Regions from separate parts of the Arthrobacter rhamnosi genome, predicted to be linked through region 1. Evidence: riboswitches for the same ligand, from Rfam matches in the RefSeq annotation. Region 1 holds a riboswitch; each other region holds the start of a gene.
The links. A riboswitch is a leader RNA that binds a small molecule or an ion and turns the genes downstream of it on or off. The one in region 1 is predicted to bind S-adenosylmethionine.
Positions count from the first base shown of each region.

Region 2: it holds a riboswitch for S-adenosylmethionine, as region 1 does, so the genes downstream of both, ACX80I_RS04605 (methylenetetrahydrofolate reductase) here and ACX80I_RS00165 (hypothetical protein) in region 1, are expected to answer to the same signal.
Region 3: it holds a riboswitch for S-adenosylmethionine, as region 1 does, so the genes downstream of both, ACX80I_RS14170 (bifunctional o-acetylhomoserine/o-acetylserine sulfhydrylase) here and ACX80I_RS00165 (hypothetical protein) in region 1, are expected to answer to the same signal.

Region 1 covers NZ_JBTNDT010000001.1:25,991-32,665, reverse strand. Annotated here, with positions in the region: gene trpD (anthranilate phosphoribosyltransferase) at 1-714, shown strand, start outside; gene ACX80I_RS00200 (Lrp/AsnC family transcriptional regulator) at 870-1,151, opposite strand; gene ACX80I_RS00195 (DUF3054 domain-containing protein) at 1,191-1,610, opposite strand; gene ACX80I_RS00190 (VOC family protein) at 1,704-2,168, shown strand; gene ACX80I_RS00185 (hypothetical protein) at 2,165-2,329, shown strand; gene ACX80I_RS00180 (hypothetical protein) at 2,396-2,929, shown strand; gene ACX80I_RS00175 (cysteine hydrolase family protein) at 3,175-3,729, shown strand; gene ACX80I_RS00170 (MOSC domain-containing protein) at 3,757-4,329, opposite strand; gene ACX80I_RS00165 (hypothetical protein) at 4,462-4,986, opposite strand; SAM riboswitch class IV at 5,044-5,172, opposite strand; gene ACX80I_RS00160 (VOC family protein) at 5,268-5,693, opposite strand; gene ACX80I_RS00155 (TetR/AcrR family transcriptional regulator) at 5,843-6,460, shown strand; gene ACX80I_RS00150 (MFS transporter) at 6,546-6,675, shown strand, end outside.
Region 2 covers NZ_JBTNDT010000002.1:58,692-65,366, forward strand. Annotated here, with positions in the region: gene metE (5-methyltetrahydropteroyltriglutamate--homocysteine S-methyltransferase) at 1-986, opposite strand, end outside; gene ACX80I_RS04605 (methylenetetrahydrofolate reductase) at 1,039-1,950, opposite strand; SAM riboswitch class I at 2,047-2,158, opposite strand; gene ACX80I_RS04610 (MFS transporter) at 2,412-3,776, shown strand; gene ACX80I_RS04615 (ArsR/SmtB family transcription factor) at 3,935-4,360, shown strand; gene ACX80I_RS04620 (dihydrofolate reductase family protein) at 5,101-5,670, opposite strand; gene ACX80I_RS04625 (NADP-dependent oxidoreductase) at 5,822-6,675, opposite strand, start outside.
Region 3 covers NZ_JBTNDT010000007.1:140,166-146,840, reverse strand. Annotated here, with positions in the region: gene metX (homoserine O-acetyltransferase MetX) at 1-930, opposite strand, end outside; gene ACX80I_RS14170 (bifunctional o-acetylhomoserine/o-acetylserine sulfhydrylase) at 937-2,256, opposite strand; SAM riboswitch class IV at 2,338-2,454, opposite strand; gene ACX80I_RS14165 (VOC family protein) at 2,609-3,250, shown strand; gene ACX80I_RS14160 (DUF1540 domain-containing protein) at 3,330-3,617, opposite strand; gene ACX80I_RS14155 (CPBP family intramembrane glutamic endopeptidase) at 3,795-4,592, opposite strand; gene hutI (imidazolonepropionase) at 4,650-5,864, opposite strand; gene ACX80I_RS14145 (formimidoylglutamate deiminase) at 5,852-6,675, opposite strand, start outside.

The DNA of each region.
Region 1 (6,675 bases):
GTTGTCAAGCACGGAAACCGGGGGGCGTCCTCGGCCTCGGGCGCGGCGGACGTGATCGAGGAACTGGGCGTGCGGCTCGACCTCGCACCGGCCGACGTCGCCCGGACCGCCGAGCAGGCCGGCATCACGTTCTGCTTCGCGCAGGTCTTCCACCCGTCCATGAAGCATGTGGCGGTGCCGCGGCGGGAGCTCGGGGTTCCTACGGCGTTCAACTTCCTCGGCCCGCTGAGCAATCCGGCCGGGGTCGCGGCCCAGGCGCTCGGGTGCGCCGATGCCCGGATGGCTCCGCTGATGGCCGGGGTGCTCGCGGCGCGGGGCATCCGCGCGCTCGTGTTCCGCGGCGACGACGGTCGGGACAAGCTGACGACCAGTGGATCGTCCACGGTGTGGGAGGTCCGGAACGGCCAGGTCCAGGCACACGAGGTGCACCCGGGGGACTTCGGGCTCGACGTCGTACCCGTCGATGCGCTGCGCGGCACGGATGCGAGCGGCAACGCGGACGTGGTCCGCGCGGTTCTCGGCGGGCAGGCCGGCCCGGCGCGCGACGCCGTCATCCTGAACGCAGCAGCGGGCCTGGTGGCGCTGGACGAGACCGCCGACGGCGGCCTCGTCGGCCGGATCCGCACGGCGATGGAGCGGGCGCGCACGTCGATCGATTCCGGCGCCGCAGCAGGAGTGCTCGAACGCTGGGTCGAGGTCAGCCGGTCCCACTGACCGCCCCGCTCGTCGTCCAGCCCGGCCCGACGGGTCGGCACAGGGCCCTTTCGCGGCGTCGCCGGCCGGATCGCCCGGGCAGTTCCGGGGCGGTGTTCGGGCGGTTTCAAGCAGTTTTGGGGCGGTTCGGACCGTTTCGGGCGGCGCCCGCGGTGTCAGCTGTCGAAGCCCAGGGTGAACGCGGCGTCGAGGTCGTGCTGCGAGTAGGAGCGGAAGGCGATCTGCGTCGTCGTCGAGCGGACGCCGTCGACCTTGGACAGGCGGTCGGCGATGACGTCCGCGAGGTCCTCATGGCGGCTGACGCGCGCGATGGCGATCAGGTCCCATTCGCCGGTGACGGAGTAGACCTCGCTGATGCCCTCGATCTCCGAGATGGCCTGGGCGCTCTCGGGAATGCGCGACGCGTCGGTCTGGATGAGGACGAATGCCGTGATCATGGCGTGCCTTTCAGGAGGGGACGGGGACTCGGATCTACGCTACCGGTTTCCGCGGCGTCGACTGATCCAGCGCACGACGGCGCGGGGCAGGAGGAGGAACGCGCCGAGGACGAGCAGGGTGACGATCTGGAAGCTCAGGGCCACCCCGCCGCCGGACAGTGCCCGCAGCGCGAGGCCACCGATGACGGTGCCCAGCCAGAGGACCACCCCGGTGGGCCGGAGGGCCGCGGGGGAGCGCCAGGCCCGGACCGCAAGGGCCGACAGCGCATACGCGACGAGGAACGGCCACGCCGTCTCCAGGACACCGGCCACGGTCACGCCGTGCTCGTGGGTGCGGCGCCCCGAGGCGGCGAAGGCGAGGATCAGGACGACGTCGGCGACCCCCCAGGCGGCGGGTACGGCACGGGCGCGCTCCCGTACCTGCTCGACCGGAGGAGGGACAGGGTTGGAGCGGGGCATACAACCAGCGTAGTGGTTGTCGCCGTCCTGCCCGTGGGCTAGATTCGGGCACCAGCCGGCGCGCCAGCGCGGCACGAGCAAAGGACACCTCCGATGGGATTGATCACTCCGTGCCTCTGGTTCGACGGCCAGGCCGAGGAAGCCGCGCAGCTCTACACGTCGATCGTGAGGAACTCTCGCATCGTCGATGTCTCCCGCACCGGGCAGGGACCGGACGATCCGGCGCTGACGGTGTCGTTCGACCTGGACGGCCAGCCGTTCGTCGCCCTGAACGGCGGTCCCGAGTTCTCCTTCACGGAAGCGGTGTCCTTCCAGATCGCCTGCGCGGACCAGGCGGAGGTCGACCACTACTGGTCCGCGCTGGCCGAGGGCGGGGAGGAGAGCCGGTGCGGCTGGCTGAAGGACCGGTTCGGACTCTCATGGCAGATCGTTCCGACCGTGCTGCCCGGACTGATCGGCGGCGAGGACGCCGCGGGCGCCCAGCGCGCCCTCGAAGCCATGCTGGGCATGCGGAAGCTGGACATCGCAGCCCTTGAAGCCGCCTACCGGGGCGAGTGACCTACCGCCCCGGCATCGACCCGAGGATCCAGCAGTGGTTCGAGCAGCGCGGCCCGGAGTTCGCGGCTGAGGCCGATCTCCTCGTCGATGTCCGCACCCAGCACCTCCGTGCACAGCGCGCACACAGCGCCGGGAAAGGTGGGCCACAAGCGCAGCGGTGACAGTGGTCCTGGGCCGTGTGGGCCCTTCACTGCAACCGCTCGGAACGAGCGGATCGAGGAGACACGATGATTCAGCGTAGGAAGATCGCACTGGGCGCCAGTGCAGCTGCCCTCGTGGCCGGAGCGAGCCTCGGGGTCACCGGTATGGCCTCTGCGGCAACGACGGGGACGCCCGAACCCACGGCCGGCGCGTCGGCCGCTCCGGGGGACGAGAACCACGGCGGCGGCTTCGGTCGCCACGGCCGCGGCGGGGTCGACACGGCACGCCTTGCGGAGAAGCTCGGGGTGGAGGAATCGGCAGTCAGCGACGCGCTGGAGACTCTTCGGGACGAGGCAAGGGCCGGGAACGACGACGGAACCAGGCCTGATCGGGAGGCGATGCAGGCCGCTCTGGCTGCTTCGCTCGCGGAGGCACTGGGACTGGACGAGTCCACGGTGCAGACCGCCCTCGATGAACTCCGCACCGAGCAACAGGAGAAACGAGCCGCTGCCCTTCAGGAGCGTCTCGATGCCGCAGTCACGGACGGCTCCCTCACCCAGGCGGAGGCGGACGGCGCAGCCAAGGCCGTGGAGCTGGGCATCATCGGCGGACACCGGTAAGCGGAACACCACCCGGAGGCTCCGGAGAGCTCTGCCTCGGACGGCCTTGTGTCGCACGGCGCCGTCCAGGCCTCTGGTCGGCGCCGTGCGCACAGGCCCGGTTCCTCGGCAGCCCCTGCTGCTGCGGAACCGGGTTGTCCGCATTGCTCCTCCCTGCGGCAGCCCGGCGACGTACTCTTTCCTCAGTCGGCGGGGTGCGCAGTGCAGCTACCCAGCCCTTTTCGAGAAGGCCATGAGGAGCAGCCATGACGACCCTGCAGAACCGCCCGAGGACAGCGCTGCTCGTCATCGACGTGCAGAACGGCGTCGTCGCCGATGCCTATGACCGCGATGCGGTCGTCGCGAACATCGACACCCTGGTCGGGAAGGCACGCACCGCAGGTGTCCCGGTGGTCTGGGTGCAGCACGCCGATGCCGACCTCGAGGTGGGCTCGGATCCCTGGGAACTGGTCCCCGAACTCGAGCGCCTCCCGTCCGAACCGCTCGTGCACAAGAGCTATGGTGACTCGTTCGAGGGAACCGACCTCGAGGACGTTCTTGCAGCGGCAGGCGTCGGTCGGCTGGTGGTGTCCGGCGCCCAGACCGACGCATGCATCCGCTCGACCATTCACGGGGCGTTCGTGCGGGGGTACGACGTGACGCTGGTGGGCGACGCCCACACGACCGAGGACCAGAGCGCGTGGGGTGCCCCTTCGCCGGACAAGGTCATCGCTCACACCAACCTGTACTGGCAGTACCAGGCCGCCCCCGGCCGGGCTGCCGGCGTCGGCGAGACGGCGGACATCCGGTTCACGAACTAGCGGTCCCGTCGCGTTCGGCGCCTCCGGTCAGGGGAGCCGGCTCGGCCTCAGCACGGAAGCGCTGCCGGCCTGCGTCGGGTCCAGGGGAACCGGGCTGACCAGGACCGCGGGTCCGCGGGAGAGGGTCCCGCTGTCGAGGGGTCTGCAGCGCAGCCCGCCCCTGCCCCGCATCGCCTTGTGGGCGCCGGGCGCCAGCACCCGATCCATCCAGGCGCAGGGATGCGCATGCCGGCCTCCGTGGAACCCCACGCTTCCCGCCTGCGTCTCCAGGACGAAGTCCTGCCCGATGAGGGGTGGAAGCTCAGCGCCGCGCAGGACCAGATTGCGGCGGGGCAGCAGCGGATCGAAGGGATCGGCGCCGAGCTCTGCCGCTATCGCCTCGAGCGACTCGATGGCGAACAGGGTCACCGCCGCATCCATGTGGGCCGCCTTGCCGAAGAAGCGGTCTCCCACGATCCCCTTGCCGGCGACGACCTCGACGCTCCCGGCGTCCATGGTCACGACGTCGGCCGCTCCGTCCCGCGCCCGACCGAAGTAGGCGTGTGCCCCCGACACGAGCAGGTGCAGGATCTCCACGTCATACCGGAAGCCGGGCATCATGCCCCCACGGTATCCGGTCGTGGTCCTCCGGTTCGCCTCGGTCGTCCCCGGCGCTGGTTCACTTCCGCCGACATTCCTTCCGAGGGGGCAATCACCCGGAGGACTCCCCGGCAGGTCGTCGGGGGATTCCACCTAGGCGTAGGAAAAGCTCCCGGCCTCGACGGCGCCGGAATCGAGGGTGTCGGCCTCCGGACCGAGGTGGGCGCCGTTGCGGTACCGCGCACCGGGGTGCTGGTCGAACAGCCTCGTGTTGCCCGCCCCGAACAGGCGCTCGCGGAGGGTCGACTCCTCATAGGACGTCCGGTACAGGCCTCGTCGCTGGAGTTCGGGGATGACGAGTTCGATGAAGTCCTCGGCGGTGCCGGGCGTGAGGAACTGCCGCAGGTTGAATCCGTCGAGATCCGTGCCCTCGACCCACCGCTCGATCTCGTCGGCAACCTCGCCGGGAGTGCCGATGGCGACGAAGGGACCGCGGTCGAACCGCGTGGGCCGTTGCGGTAGCCGTCGTAGGTGCCGATCACATCGGCGAGGAACACGCTGTCGAAGAGCCCTGCCTCGAGCATCTTCGCCGTTTCGGTCCAGAAGTCGAGATCGTTGAAGCGGTGCCGGTTGTTCTCGGGGTGTACCCAGAGGCCGTGGGAGATATGGCCCACGCAATTCATCTCGAAGAGGTTGAAGGCGATCTGACGTGGCATGGGTGGACCGAGTCCTTTCGACGTGCTCTTGCCTCCGCCGGACCAGCACTGTCATGCCGAGGCGAAGGCCGCTTCGTCATCCGAACCACCCAGGAACATGGGGTTGGTGCGCGGTCCAGTCGGAGCTTTGCGACCGCATCTCTTGAAGCTGGAACGACTATAGGCAGAGAACGCAGCGGTGGGACGAATGCGAAGCAATGTGACCCGTAGCCGGAGCAGCTCGTCCCTGCCGTGAACGCTGCGTCAGCCGATGCCCACCATGCCGTCCTCACCGACGTGCCAGCCCGGATTGTGGGCGATTTCCCAGACGATGCCGTTCGGATCGCGTACGAGTGCGTGGAAGATGCCCCCGAAAGCGCCGTCCCGAGGTTCCTTCAGGATCGTCGCGCCCGCGGCCGCCATCGCCGAGACGAGCTGGTTCACGTCGGCTGGACTGCCGACGTTGTGGGACAGCGTCACCCCGGACGGCGCGGGCCTGGCATCGAGCCCCGCGTCCTGGGCGAACTTGTCGTCGCGGAAGAGCCCCAGCAGCAAGCCGGGTGCCACCTGGTAAAAGATGATCTCGCCTGGAACGTCCAGTGCAGGCGTCCAGCCCAGCGTCCGGTAGAACGACCGTCCCGCATCGAGATCCCGCGTGGCGACGGTGACGAAGTGCAGCTGCTGGTCCATGGCGAGAGCATAGCCGCGCGACGGCTGTGCGCTGAGTGTGCTCCCGGCAAGGACTTCGCATGCCGTGCAGATGCCCTGCTGCCGTTCAGGCGCTATCGCCCTGCCGCCGGTTGCCTGACTGCTACTTTGGGCCTAAAAGGAGACCGTCCATGCCACGCCCCCGATCCACCCTCCTGTCCGTCGAGCGGATCGTCGAGGCAGCGCTGAAGCTCGTCGACGAGACGGGCGACTTCAGCTTCCCGAGGATTGCCCGCGAGCTCGGCGTCAGTCAGTCCTCTCTCTACAACCGGATCTCCAGCCGCGAACACATCGTGGAACTCCTCCGCGCCCACCTCTTCAGCTCGAATCCCACCCCATCGACCGCTGACGCCCCGTGGGACGAGGCTCTGCGCATCCTCATCCGCGGCTATCGTGACTGCTTCGCTCCGCACCCCCGGCTGGTACCCCTACTGGTGACCCAGACGGTGAGGGCGGCCGAGGTCATCGCCATGTATGAGGATCTGACGCTCGCCCTGGAGCGGTCCGGCCTCGACGCCGCCGATGTCGCTCCAGCCCTCTCGCTGGTCGACTACTTCGCCCTGGGCGCGGCGCTCGACTTCACCGCCCCTGATGAGGTCTGGGGACCGGAACCCGAGCAGTACCCGGCCCTGACGAGGGCGGTCCGAGCCAGCCCGTCGGCGCCGGAGCGGGTCGAACGTGCCTTCGAGTTCGGCCTCGAGGCACTGATCGCCGGCATCGCAACACGGGTGAAATCCAAAGTTAATTGAAAGGCTTTCAAAAACTATTGCTCCCGGCGCTCCCCGCGTCGATACTAAATGAACGCCGTTCATTTGGAGTGACGGCCATCACTGAATGGAGCACGCCGTGGGAAGTACGCCAACACCCCCTGACGCCACCGTCCGGGTTCCACTGACGGCCTCCCGGGCTGTCTCCACCTTCGGGATCACGGTCGTAGGATTCATGACCGCGAATCTGGTCCCCG
Region 2 (6,675 bases), on a different contig from region 1:
ACCGCCCCCAGCGAGACCCGCAGGTCGTTGCGCCACACGTTCCGGCCGTCCACGACGCCGGCAACCAGACGGGTGCCGCCCAGCGCCTGCAGTGCCTCGGTGGAGGGCCTGGCTCCCCGGACCAGGTCCGCATGGACTGCCTCCACGCCCGCGGCGGCGAGCACGGCGAGCGCCTGGCCCGGCCTCGCCGGATCGCCGGCGGTGCCGTAGCCGGTGGTGACCAGCAGGGCCGGCCGTCCCGCCGTACCGGCCAGTTGCCGGTACACCCGCTCCACCAGCCCACCCGGTGCTGCCAGCTCGCCGCCGCGGTCGCCGACCAGGCCCGGCTCGTCCAGCTGCACCCACTCGGCCCCCGCTTCCGCCAGCGACGCGAGGATGCCCGCGTAGGCCGTCACGGCATCGTCGATCCGGTCCAGCGGGTCGAAACCGGCGGGTGCGCCGTCCTCGGGCTTGGCCAGCAGCAGGTAGGTCACGGGGCCCACGAGCACCGGGCGCAGCACGGCGCCGTGCTCGCGCTGCCGGCGGACGATCGCGGTCAGGCGGTGCGCCACCGCGGCGAACGGTGTCCCCGGACCGATCTCGGGCACCAGGTAGTGGTAGTTGGTGTCGAACCACTTGGTCAGCTCCAGCGGCGCGCGGTCGCCGTCGCCCCGGGCGAGCGTGAAGTAGCCGGCGGTGTCCACGGAACCGTCCTCCCCGGCCAGGTCGGCGAACCGGGCCGGCAGCGCTCCCAGCGCCGCGGTCGCGTCCAGGACCTGGTCGTAGAGCGCGAAGTCGGCCGGGATGGAGGAATCCCCGCAATGCAGTCCCAGTTCCACGAGTCGGGCGACAGTGCGGTCCTGCAGCTGGTCGGCGGCCTGCTGCAGTCCGGCCTCGTCCAGACGGCCTGCCCAGTAGGCCTCGACGGCCTTCTTCAGCTCCCGGCCGGGCCCGATGCGTGGGTAGCCGAGGATCGTGGCGGCGGGGAAGGTGTTCTCGGTGCTCATGGTGTTCTCCTCTGGAAGGTGTGTCGGGTCGTGGTTCGGATTGGGGGCACGCTCAGGCCGGGACGGCGGCCGGCGAGCGCGCCGCCGGCAGGTCGATCTCCTCGATGACCGCGATGGACGCGCGATGGTCGTTGAAGGTGTAGAGGTGCACGCCCGGGGCCCCTGCCTCGAACGCCGCCCGGGCCAGCACGGCCGCTGCCCGCACGCCGATCCGCCGGCGTTCGGCCTCGCCCGAGGCGGTCTCCAGGCGGTGCAGCAGGACAGGGTCGGGACGGACGCCGGTCATTCCGGCCAGCCGTTCGAGCCGGCGGATGTTCCCCAGGGGCATCACCCCGGGGATGATCGGGATGGTGACGCCCGCGGCCCGGGCCGCGGTGAGCAGGCGGACGTACTGGGCGGGATCGAAGTACACCTGCGTGATGGCGAAGTCGGCACCGGCGCGCTGCTTGGAGACCAGCACCTCGACGTCGTGCAGGAACGACGGCGATTCCGGATGCCGGTTCGGGTAGGCCGCCACCCCCACCGCCAGCCGACCGCCGGCGAGGGTGGCCACGTGCCGGGCCTCGACCTCCCGGATCAGTTCCACCAGGAACTGGGCGAAGGGAAGCTCGCCGCGCAGTGCTTGCGGGTGCTGCGGCAGGTCTCCGCGCAGGGCCAGCACGCCCCTCACCCCCAGTGCGACGAGCTGCCGTACCAGCAGGTCCAGGCTCGCCCGTGTCTCTCCCTCACAACAGAGGTGGGCCAGCGGGCGCAGCCTGGTGTTGCTGGTCAGGTGCCCGATCAGCTCCATCGAGGCCCGGCGCCTCGCCGGCGTGCCGCTGTAGGTCACCGAGACGTAGTCGGGATGGGTGGCCCCGAGTTCGTCGATCGTCCGCAGTACGGCCTCCCCGGCTTCCGGGGTGGCCGGCGGATACAGCTCGTAGGACAGCGACGGCGGTACCGCTGCCCGTTTCTTCAATGTCATCCCCGCTCCTCGGTAGGTCCGAGGGAGTGCACCAGGATGCGTGCCGGAAACCGGCGATCCCGGCGTGCCGGGACCGCTGGTGGGTGCGCTGATGCATGTCCATCGGTTCTGGCATTAGCACCGGTTCCACTGCTCTCCCGAGGGGAGGGCAGTGGAATGGTTGCTGCGGCGTCAACAAGCCAGATCTCTCGGCCGCTCTTGATGGTTGGTGGGATCACTGTAAGCGGCGCTCCGGCCCGGGGTGCAGAACGTGCGGCGACAAGGCGCCGCATGACGTTCCGGGTCGCCGGCTTCGTCACATACCGCATCCCTGGCGACATATGACGAACCCGCGTCATCCGGTCATCCCGGATCATCCCAGGGCCGAACCCTATCCCCCATCGCCTCCGTTGTGTTCGTACGTGCGTAATGATGCACGTATAGTGAAGGAACTTGTTCCTGCACGAGACGGGCTTCTCCTCATGCTTTCTGTACTGCGTTACTCGGCGTATCGCAATCTCTTCACCGCGCAGGTCGTCGCCCTGCTCGGGACCGGCCTCCTCACGGTCGCGCTGGGCCTGCTCGCCTTCGATCTGGCCGGCGGGCGGGCCGGCGCCGTGCTCGGCACGGCCCTGACGATCAAGATGATCGCCTACGTGTTCGTCGCCCCGGTGATGGCGGCCCTGGTCGAGCGCCTGCCCCGAAAGGGTGTCCTCGTCGGCGCGGACCTGGTGCGCGCGGCGATCGCCTTGAGCCTCCCCTTCATCGATCAGGTGTGGCAGATCTACGTCCTGGTGTTCATCCTCCAGTCTGCGTCGGCGACCTTCACCCCGGCGTTCCAGGCGCTGATCCCCGTGGTCCTGCCGGAGGAGAAGGACTACACCAAGGCCCTGTCCCTGTCCCGGCTCGCCTACGACCTCGAGGCCCTGGTGAGCCCGCTGCTCGCCGCGGCCCTGCTGACGGTGATGAGCTTCCACAACCTCTTCGTCGGCACGATGGCCGGATTCCTGGTCTCCGCAGCGATGGTCCTCGCCACCCGCCTGCCGGCCGTCCCCGCGGCCCAGCAACAGGGTTCCCTGCTGCACCGCACCACCCTGGGCACCCGGATCTTCCTGCGCGAACCCTCCCTGCGCGGATTGATGGCCCTGAACCTCGTCGTCGCCACGGCGACGGCCCTCGTGCTGGTGAACACCGTCGTCTACGCCCGGGACCTGTTCGGCGGAACCAACACCGACGTCGCGATCGCTCTGGCGTTCTACGGGGCAGGATCGATGCTCATCGCGTTCGTCGCACCGCGAGCCCTGGAACGCATGCCGGACCGCACCTTCATGCTCCTCGGTGGCGCCGTCCTGACGGTCGGACTGCTCGCCGCGGCGTTCCTTGCCTCCACCGAGGGAAGCGGCGCGGAACCCTCGGGCACTTCGTGGGTACTCTTCCTCGGGCTGTGGGTCGTCCTGGGCATCGGCACCTCCATGATCAGCACCCCGTCCTCGCGCCTGCTGCGCCGGGTCGCCACCTATGACACGCGCAGCTACCTGTTCACCGCCCAGTTCTCCCTCTCCCACGCCTGCTACCTCCTCGCCTACCCCCTCGCCGGGTGGGTCGGAGCCGCCGCCGGCCTGAGCGTCGCAGCCATCGTCCTCGGAGCACTCGCCCTCATCGGCACGATCACAGCACTGATGCTCTGGGCCGCTCCCCGACCGGCAGCCTCAGCTACAGGCGCTGGTGCAGACAGGACCGATGTCGCCGCCACGGCCAGCACCGATACACACAGCAAATCAGCAGCACCGGCACCAGCAGCTCCCCGTCCAGGGGGAACGACGCGTGGTGGTGGGCGGGGGCAGTAACGTGAACCGTGACCAGGACAGAGGCCCGGACAGTGACCAGCACAGTGGCCAGGACGATGGCCTGAACGGTGATGTGGAGAAGAAGTACACCGTGCGGACATCGGTGTTCGGTCTGAGGTACCGGTACGAGCCGGGCGACAAGGGGGGCGAGGAACATCATGAACACAGCACCGGCTGACCCGCCGACGGGTCCTGCCGCCGCCCTTCATCCGGTGATCGAGGAGGACACCGACCAGTTCCGTCAGGTGGCGCCGAGTCTTGTCCACCCCGTCGAGCCGGATGCTCAGCGCCTCGAAGCGGGTGCGTCGACCTTCCGGATGCTCTCCGATCCCACCCGCCTGCACATCCTGTGGATCCTCACCCAGGGGCCCGCGGACGTCGGGACGATGGTCGCCGCGACCGGGGCGAACCGCACCGCGGTCAGCCAGCATCTGGCCAAACTCCGTCTCTCCGGGCTCGTCTCGACCCGCAAGGACGCCCGCAACGTCATCTACAGCATCATCGACGGACACCTCACCCGGCTCATCCTCGAAGGGATGAACCACGCGGACCACCGCGTGACCGGCGAACCCACCCACGAATAAGACAGAACGAGGCGCGACACGGCCGCCGGCTGTCGCCAGATGCTGGCAGTCGGTGCCGTGTTGCCTGCTTACCTGCTGGCGGCGTCCTCGAGGTGCAGGTATCCGGTCGGTTGCCCGTCCTGCGTGAGGATGTACCGGGACATCCAATGGAGCGGGACTCGTTCGCGGGCAGTACAAGTGACACATAGATTTCGGCATTGAGTATCGCTACAGGATTCAAGCCTGCGCAGCCACTTCTGCCAGGCCAAACCACGATGTAGCAAATACGGTCGTATTGGCGACTGTGTTTTGGGCAGAACTACCTGTCAAAAGACCGCGCACCGCCCGAACGCGCTTCGGGCGGTGCATGGCTTCGCATGAAGGATGCTTGATCTTCAGGCCTTGTGCTGATGCCTGCCGGAGCTCTGCTTGTCCGTGAGCCGTTCAGCATCGCGTGGTGATCCGGTGGAAGGGATGTTGAGGACCTCGCACCGGATCACTGAGCGAGTCAGCCGGCGATGAAGTTGAGGATGAGGCGGATGGACAGGGCGAGCACCGCGAGGAGGCCCACTACGCCGAGGAGGTTTTGCCCCAGCCGGAGAATGACAAAAACCCCTCCACAGAAGGCTGATCACGCGGCCACATTCATCGACGGTCCCGCTCGCTCACCGATCGTCATCCGCACTGGGCAAGACAACCAGGCACACCCTCATGCAGCGCGATGCCCAGCGCGGGCCGCCCGAACCGCCCGAACAATTGCCTCACCCTGTTTCGGGTGTGGGCCGGTATCGCAGGGCTACTGCCCCCGATTGGAACTGGTGGCTGTTCACGAACTCGAGCTGGACGTGTTCGCGCAGACCGGCGAGTAACGTCGGCCCGTGTCCGGCAAGAACCGGCTGCACCAGGAATTCGTACTCGTCGATCAGTCCCAGATCGGCCAACGCGAGGGGGAGCGTCACGCCACCGACCCACAGGCTCTTGCCTGGCTCCTGCTTGAGCCGCTGAACCGCTGGCCCCAGGTCACCTCCCACGAGCTCGGCATTCCAATCGACCCCGCTCAGCGTGCTCGACACGACGTGCTTTTTCGCCCCATCGATGGCCTCGGCGAACGGAATCTCCAACTCACCCATCCACGCGGGCCACGCGCCCGTGGCCGGCCGCCGCCACGCCGACTCCATCATCTCGTACGTCACCCGACCGAATAACAGGGCATCGGCTCGCTTCATCTCCGCGGTCCAGTAACGCATCGACTCCTCATTGGGAGGGAGCCCCGCCTCGTGGTGACAGCAGCCATCGAGCGTGACGTTGATCGAGTATCGGAGTTGTCTCATCTGGTTGCCCTCCCTTACTACGCGCAGCGCGTGTTCACCGGACAGTATTCACACAATCGTCGACGATCAATGGTCGCCATATGCGTTGGCCTGCCGGAGTGGAGTGGGTCGGTAGGCCTTCTTCTCTGGTGATTTTGGTGCTTGTGGTGGTTCAGGCCGGGGTGATGATGACTTTCCCGGTGATGCGGCCGGCGCCGGCTTCGGTGTGGAGGGCGGGCAGTTCCGGGAGTGTGATCCTGCGGGTCACCTCGACGGTGAGCGCGCCGTCGTCGACGAGGGCTACCAGCTGCGCAAGGCGGCCCTGGTTGCGCAGGACGAACACCGTCTTTGCCTGGACACCTCGGGTGTCGTCGCCAGGGGTGGCCATGAACGCTGTGGTGCTCACCACCACGCCGCCGTCGAGCACGGCGGCGACGTACGCGGCGAATTGTGCCGGATCGATCGGAGCGAGGTTCAGCAGCACGTCGACCTGCCCCTCCAGGGCGGCGAGCAGGTCAGTGTCCGTGTGGTCGATGATCTGGTCCGCGCCGGCAGCGCGGACGGCCTCGATGCTGCGCGGGCTGGCCGTCGCGACCACCTGCACGCCTGCCCGCTTCGCGAGCTGGATGGCGTACTTGCCTACGACGCCACCGGCACCGACTATCAGCACGCGCTGACCCGCCTGAAGTCCGCCCTCGTCGAACAATGCCTGCCACGCCGTCAAAGCCACCGACGGCAACGCCGCAGCATCGGTCAGCGGAATACTCGTCGGAGCTGCGACAACGGCATCCGCGGGCGCTACGACATACTCGGCCGCTCCGCCGTCGCGTTCCATCGGCAGGAAGGCGATCACCGGGTCGCCGATCGTGAACCCGTCGACGCTCTCGCCGACCGCGTCGATGGTACCCGAGACGTCGTACCCGGGTACGTGGGGCAGCTCGATCGGGATCGGCAGGAAACCAGCCCGCATGCCGTCGTCCGCCGCGCTGTACGCCGACGCCGCAACACGCAACCGCACCTCCCCCG
Region 3 (6,675 bases), on a different contig from region 1:
GAGGCTGCCGCGGTCCCGCGCGGCATCGTGGCTCATCAGCGCCTCGGTCAGGATGACGTAGCTGTTCGCGTCGAAGCGGCCCACGAGCTTGTCCGCCTGGTGGTCGAGGTAGCTCTCCACCTGGTAGCGGCCCCGCTCGGCGGGCAGGACGGCACCGAAGGGCTGTTCGGCGTCCTGCTCCGCGCGCCCGAAGCGTGCTTCCAGTTCCTGCTCCGAGCGGTAGGTGATGTGGGCGATGCGCCGGGCGATCCCGAGGCCCGCATCCGGATGCGGGCCGTCGTAGTAGTCGCCGCCGCGATAGGCGGGGTCCAGCCGGATTGCCTGCAACTGCGCCTGGGCGAACGCTATCTGTTCGGCCGAACTGGCGGCAGTGCAGGCGATGACGGCGCACCGCTCCACCCGCTGCGGGTACATCAGTGCCCACTCGAGCGCTCGCGCCCCTCCCATCGACCCCCCGAGGACCGAGTGCCACCGCTCGATGCCGAGCCGGTCGGCGAGCAGGGCTTCGGCCCGGACGGAGTCGCGGATGGTGACGAAGGGGAAGCGCGATCCCCAGGGAGTGCCGTCGGGTGCGAGGCTGGCCGGCCCCGTCGAGCCGTAGCACCCTCCCAGCATGTTGACGGACACGACGAAGTACCGGTCGGTGTCCACCGGGCGGCCGGGGCCCACGAGCGAATCCCACCAGCCCTCCTCCTCCGATGCGCCGCGTGCCACGTGCGAGCTGCCGGTCAGGGCATGCTGCACGAGCACCGCGTTCGAGGCATCCCGGTTCAGCCGGCCCCAGGTCTCGAAGGCGAGCTGCACGTCCGGCAGCTCACCTCCGGTCTCGAGGGCCAGCGGTCCGATCGGGGCGACGCGTAGGAGCCCGTCCCCCGAAGGGCGCGCGTCGTCGATCCCGGGGTGCAGCGGAGCAGGAGGGTAGGTGGTCACGAAGGGCTAGACTCCTTTGGCGGCACGGAACCCCGCGTCGAGGTCGGCGAGGATGTCGGTGATGTTCTCGAGGCCCACGGACAAGCGGACGAGACCCGGACGCACGCCCGCGGTGAGCTGCGCCTCCGCCCCGAGCTGGCTGTGCGTCGTCGACGCCGGGTGGATGACGAGCGAGCGGACGTCGCCGACGTTCGCCACGTGCGAGTGGAGTTCCAGTCCGTCGACGAAGCGCTTGCCGGCCTCCAGTCCCCCGACGATGTCGAAGCTGACGATCGCGCCCGTCCCCCTGTTCCGCCCGTACTTCCTGCCGCGCTCGTACCAGGGGCTCGAGGCCAGGCCGGCGTAGGAGACGCGCTCGACGTCGTCGTGCCCCTCCAGCCATTCGGCGACCGCCTGCGCATTCTGCACGTGGCGCTCGACGCGCAGGCTGAGGGTCTCCAGTCCCTGCGCGATGAGGAAGGCGTTGAACGGCGAGACGGAGGAGCCGAGGTCGCGCAGGAGCTGGACACGGGCCTTGAGGATGTACGCGAGGTTCGCGCCGAGTGCGCTGCCGACACCGAGGTCCCGCGCATAGACGAGTCCGTGGTAGCTCTCGTCCGGCGTGTTGAACCCGGGGAACCGCTCGGGGTACCGGGCGAAGTCGAAGTTCCCCGAATCGACGATGACCCCGGCGATGGCATTGCCGTGACCTCCGAGGTACTTCGTCGCGGAGTGCACCACGATGTCCGCGCCCCATTCGATGGGCCGGATCAGGTACGGCGTGGACAGCGTGTTGTCCACGATCAGGGGAAGCCCGTTCTCGTGCGCGACGGCGCTGATGCCCTCGATGTCCAGGACGTCCTGCCGGGGGTTGGACACGACCTCGCCGAAGAAGAGCTTGGTGTTCGGCCGGACGGCGTTCCGCCACTGCTCGAGGTCGTCCGGGTCCTCCACGAAGGTGGTCTCGATGCCGAACTTCCTCAGCGTGTGCTTGAAGAGGTTGTACGTGCCGCCGTAGAGGCTGGGGCTGGCCACGATGTGGTCCCCCGCCTCCGCGATGTTCAGCACCGCGAAGGTCTCGGCAGCCTGGCCCGAGGCGAGCAGCAGGGCGCCGGCTCCGCCCTCGAGGCTCGCGATCCTCGTCTCCACTGCCTCCTGCGTGGGATTCCCGATGCGCGTGTAGATAGGAGCGAGTTCCGTCAGCGCGAACCGGTTGGCGGCACTCTCGGCGCTCGGGAAGACGAACGACGACGTCTGGTAAATAGGCAGCGCACGCGCTCCCGTGGCTGCGTCCGGTGTCTGGCCGGCGTGGATCTGGCGTGTCTCGAAAGACCAATCGTTGGACATGGTGCTCCCTGTCGGAAGGGGCCCCGCCTGGTCCGGTGCTCCGGCCGGTGCGTGCCGCTCCAGGAGACCGGCTCCCGCAGGAGCCCGCGCTTGCACGGCGCCGGAATAGCGCCGAACCTGGTCTTCACCCGGGGCACCCCACCGCGGTTGGAGGGTTGCCGGCCAGCAAGCCGGGGCTTCGTGCTGGCACTCATGACCTGCACCCATGAAAACCCATCGGAGCGGATCCGGCAAGCCGGATGACCTCTCGTGAAGCAGCCTGCGGAGGGGCGACGGGGACGCGATCGGAGGACCAGCAGGAGTAAGGCGAGCCTTAGTCGAGACGTGCATCACTTAGTGCCAAGATAACCGCATGCGATTGGACCATGTCTCATATGCCTGCGAACCCGATGGACTTGCTGCGACTGCCGACCGGATCGCGGCCAACCTCGGGATGGACCCCGTGAAGGGTGGCGTGCACCCGCGCTTCGGCACCCGGAACATGATCTTCCCCCTGGTGAACGGCCAGTACCTGGAGGTCGTGGAGGTCCTCGACCACCCCGCGTCGACCAAGGCTCCCTTCGGTCAGGCCGTGCGCGCGCGCTCCGAGGCCGGCGGAGGCTGGATGGGCTGGTGCGTCGCCGTGGACGACCTCGCCCCGTTCGAGGAGCGCCTCGGCCGCAGCGCGGTTCCCGGCAACCGCAAGTTCCCCGACGGCCAGGAACTGACGTGGCAGCAGATCGGCATCAAGGGGCTCATCGCGGATCCCCAGGTCCCCTACCTGCTCCGCTGGGACGAGGGCACCGAGGCCCTGCACCCCTCCCAGGCGCGCCCGGCATCGGTGAAACTGGCCTGCCTGACCATCGCGGGCTCGTCGGAACGGGTGACCGAGTGGCTCGGCACCGATGTCGAGGAGACGCTCGACGGCGTGAAGGTCCAGTGGATCGCCCCGAACGGCACTCCGGGCATCATGTCCGTGACCTTCGAGACCGCCGACGGCCGCATCGAGATCTGACGTCGCTGAGAATTGAACAGGAAAGGGCCGGACAATCGTCCGGCCCTTTCCTGTTGCCGCGCCTCGGGCGGAGGCGCCGTCAGGCGTGGGTGTAGGTGAGGCAGTCGGCGGCGTCGGCGCCGGGGCCCACCTTGACGGCCGGGGCGCCGCACAGCAGGTCGTGGTTGAAGGTGCACTCCGAGCGCTGGCACGCGCCCACGTGTGCGAGCATCTTCGGCAAGCCGCCACTGATGGAGGTGTCGATGAAGGTGGCACAGGACGCGTGTTCCTCGCTCCCGGACACTGTGATCGCGACGGCGGTGCAGCCCTCGTGGTTGAACGAACAGTTGTGGACACTGCACTCAGAGACACTGGTGACGACGCTCATGATTCCTCCTGGCTGGTCCGGTGGAGCCCCTGGGCGGAGCCGCCGTTGTGCTGGTGGACATCACGGTAACACCGCGGTCGGCCGATAATTTAGTCACGGTTTTCGCGCGCAAATCAGCGTAGGTGAGCCTTCCCTGGGCAGTTCGTGGGCCGAGGCGTCGGCCGATTCACCCCCGATTCATCCGCCGATCCCGATGGCGGGTCCGAGGAGCGCGAATCCCACGAAGCCCGCCGTGTCGATGAGCGCGTGCGCCAGGACGAGCGGCAGGACGCGGCGCGTGCGCGTGTAGAACCAGGCGAACAGCAGGCCCATCAGCACGTTGCCGACGAAGGGTCCGAACCCCTGGTAGAGGTGGTAGCTGCCCCGCAGCACGGCACTCGTGAGGACGATGGCGGGCGTGGACCAGCCGAGCTCGCGCAGGCGGAGGAAGAGGTAGCCCACCACGAGGACCTCCTCCAGCACCCCGTGGCGGACGGCCGACAGGACGAGGACCGGGACGGTCCACCAGTAGGCGTCCAGGGCGGCCAGGACGAGGGCCGTCGTGATGCCGAGCTCCCGCCCGCCGGCATACACCCCGAGGGTCCCGACGCCGATGACGGCCGCCAGCCCGATCCCGAGACCGATGGTGCGCAGGGGCCTGTCAAGCGTGAGCCCGAGGCGCCGGAACGCCGGAACGCCGTGCCCGCTGAGCAGGAACAGGACGAGGGCCACGGGCACCAGGGCGAAGACGATCCCCAGCACCTGGTAGGTCAGATCGAAGTACGGCCGGTCGTTCAGCACTGGGTTCAGGGTGGTGGTCTGCGCCGCCAGGGGTCCGCGCGTCAGCTTCTCGGCCAGGCTCACGATGGAGTACACGGCCGACTGCCCCAGGGAGAGGCCGAACACGATCAGCAGCTCCGCGGTGATGCGTCGCCGGGGCGGAGCATCCGTCCGGGTATCGACGGCTGAGGGTGCGGAGGTGGACTCGGCAGGCATGGCGCTATCCTCGCAGCGGTCGCTGGGGATTCCCAGTCCGGCGGCCCGGCGAGGGCCCTACCGCACGCGCTTGCCGGCGCGCCAGACCGCGTGCACGAGGGGCATGCCGGGGCGGTACGCGAGGTGGGTGGCCGACGGCGCGTCGAGGAGCTGCAGGTCCGCCCGGTGCCCCACGGCGAGCGACCCGACGGCCCGTCGGCCGTCGGTGTCCTCGCCCGTGTGCCGCCGCAGGGCGAGGGCTCCCCCGACGGTTGCAGCCCGTACCGCCTCGGCGACGGTGAGCCCCATCTGCAGGACGGCGGTCGCGACGCAGAACCCCATGGCGGTCGTGTAGGAGGTGCCGGGGTTGCAGTTGCTGGCGATCGCCAGCTGCACTCCGGCGTCGAGCAGCCTCCGCGCAGGCGGGAACGGCTGGCGGGTGGAGAGGTCGCAGGCGGGCAGGCAGGTCGCCACGGTGCCCGGCGTGCCCTGCGCCCCGGAGCCTCCCCCGAAGTCCGCCCACGTCCCGGCGAGGGCGTCGACGTCGTCGTCGGTCAGGTAGTTGGCATGGTCCACGCTGGCAGCGCCGAACTCCACGGCGAGGGCGACGCCGCCGCCCGGTCCGAGCTGGTTGCCGTGGACGCGCAGGCCGAGCCCCGCCTCCGCGCAGGCCGACAGGACGCGGCGGGACTGCTCGGCGGTGAAGGCGCCGGTCTCGCAGAACACGTCGGCCCAGCGAACGTAGGGGCGGACGGCGTCGAGCATCGGGCCGCACACCAGGTCCGTGTACTCGTCCGGATCCCACCCGGCCGGGACCAGGTGCGCGCCGAGGAAGGTCACCTCGTCGACGGTGCCGGCCGCGATGCGCGCACTCCGCGCCTCCTGCCCGACGTCGAGCCCGTAGCCCGTCTTCGTCTCCAGGTAGGTGGTTCCCCCCGCGGCGGCCTCCGCGACGCGGCCCAGGAGCAGGCGCGTGAGGTCGTAGTCGCCGGCCGCACGGGTCGCGTCGACCGTGACGGCGATGCCCCCCGCGGCGTACGACTCCCCCGCCATCCGCGCCTCGAACTCCGCCGTACGATCGCCGGCGAACACGAGGTGGGTGTGGCTGTCGACCCAGCCCGGCAGTCCGGCCCGCCCGCCGGCGTCGTACGCCTCGTCCGCGGCGGGTGCCTGCGCGGCCGGACCGATCCAGCTGATGCGTTCGCCCTCGAGGACCACGGCGGCGTTCCGCAGGACCGCGGCCTCGCCGTCCTGCGTCATCAGTTCACCGATGTTGGTGATCAGCTGCGCCATGCGTGCTGCTCCTTGGGTTGGAGAGAGTCCGCGGCCTCGTCGAGGCGCGCGATGGCCGCCACGAGGAGATCGGCCGGCCTGCCGAGAACTGTATGCACGCCGTTCCGGGCCAGCAGCTCTCCCCCGACGACGACGGCGGTGACGTCCTGCGCGGTCGCCGTGTAGGCGAGCTGCTCCTCCGCGGAACCTGCCGTCCGCGCGCTGTGCGGGTCGACGGCCATGAAGTCCGCCGCGCAGCCCGGGCGGAACCCGGCGCCGGGACGTCCCTGCGCGGTGGCCCCGCCGACCGCGGCGATGCCGTGGAGCCCGGCCGGGTCGAAGTGCCCGCGGCGTCCGGTGCGCAGGCGTTCGCCGTGCTCGAGCGCGCGCATCTCGAGCCACGGGTCGACGACCGCATGCTGGTCGGTGCCGAGAGCCAGGGTGGCCCCGGCCCCACGGAACCCGCCGGCCGGTCCGAGGCCGTCCGCGAGGTCCGCCTCCGTCGTGGGACAGAGCACGACGACGGCCCCCGCGTTCCCGAGGACCGCCACGTCGCTGTCGCTGACGTGCGTCGCGTGCACGGCGGACAGGTGCTCGCTCACAAGCCCGTACCGGTCGAGCAGCCCGGTGGGCGTGGTGCCGGTGGCGCGGAGGCAGTCCTCGTTCTCCGCGGGCTGCTCGGAGAGGTGGATGTGCAGCGGCATCGCGGACGGCAGGTTCTGCGCGATCACGGCCAGCTGGTCCTCGGGCACGGCCCGCACCGAGTGGATGGCTGCGCCGACGGACACCTGGTGCGCGGGGTACAGCGCGGAGACCGCGGTCCGGAGGGACG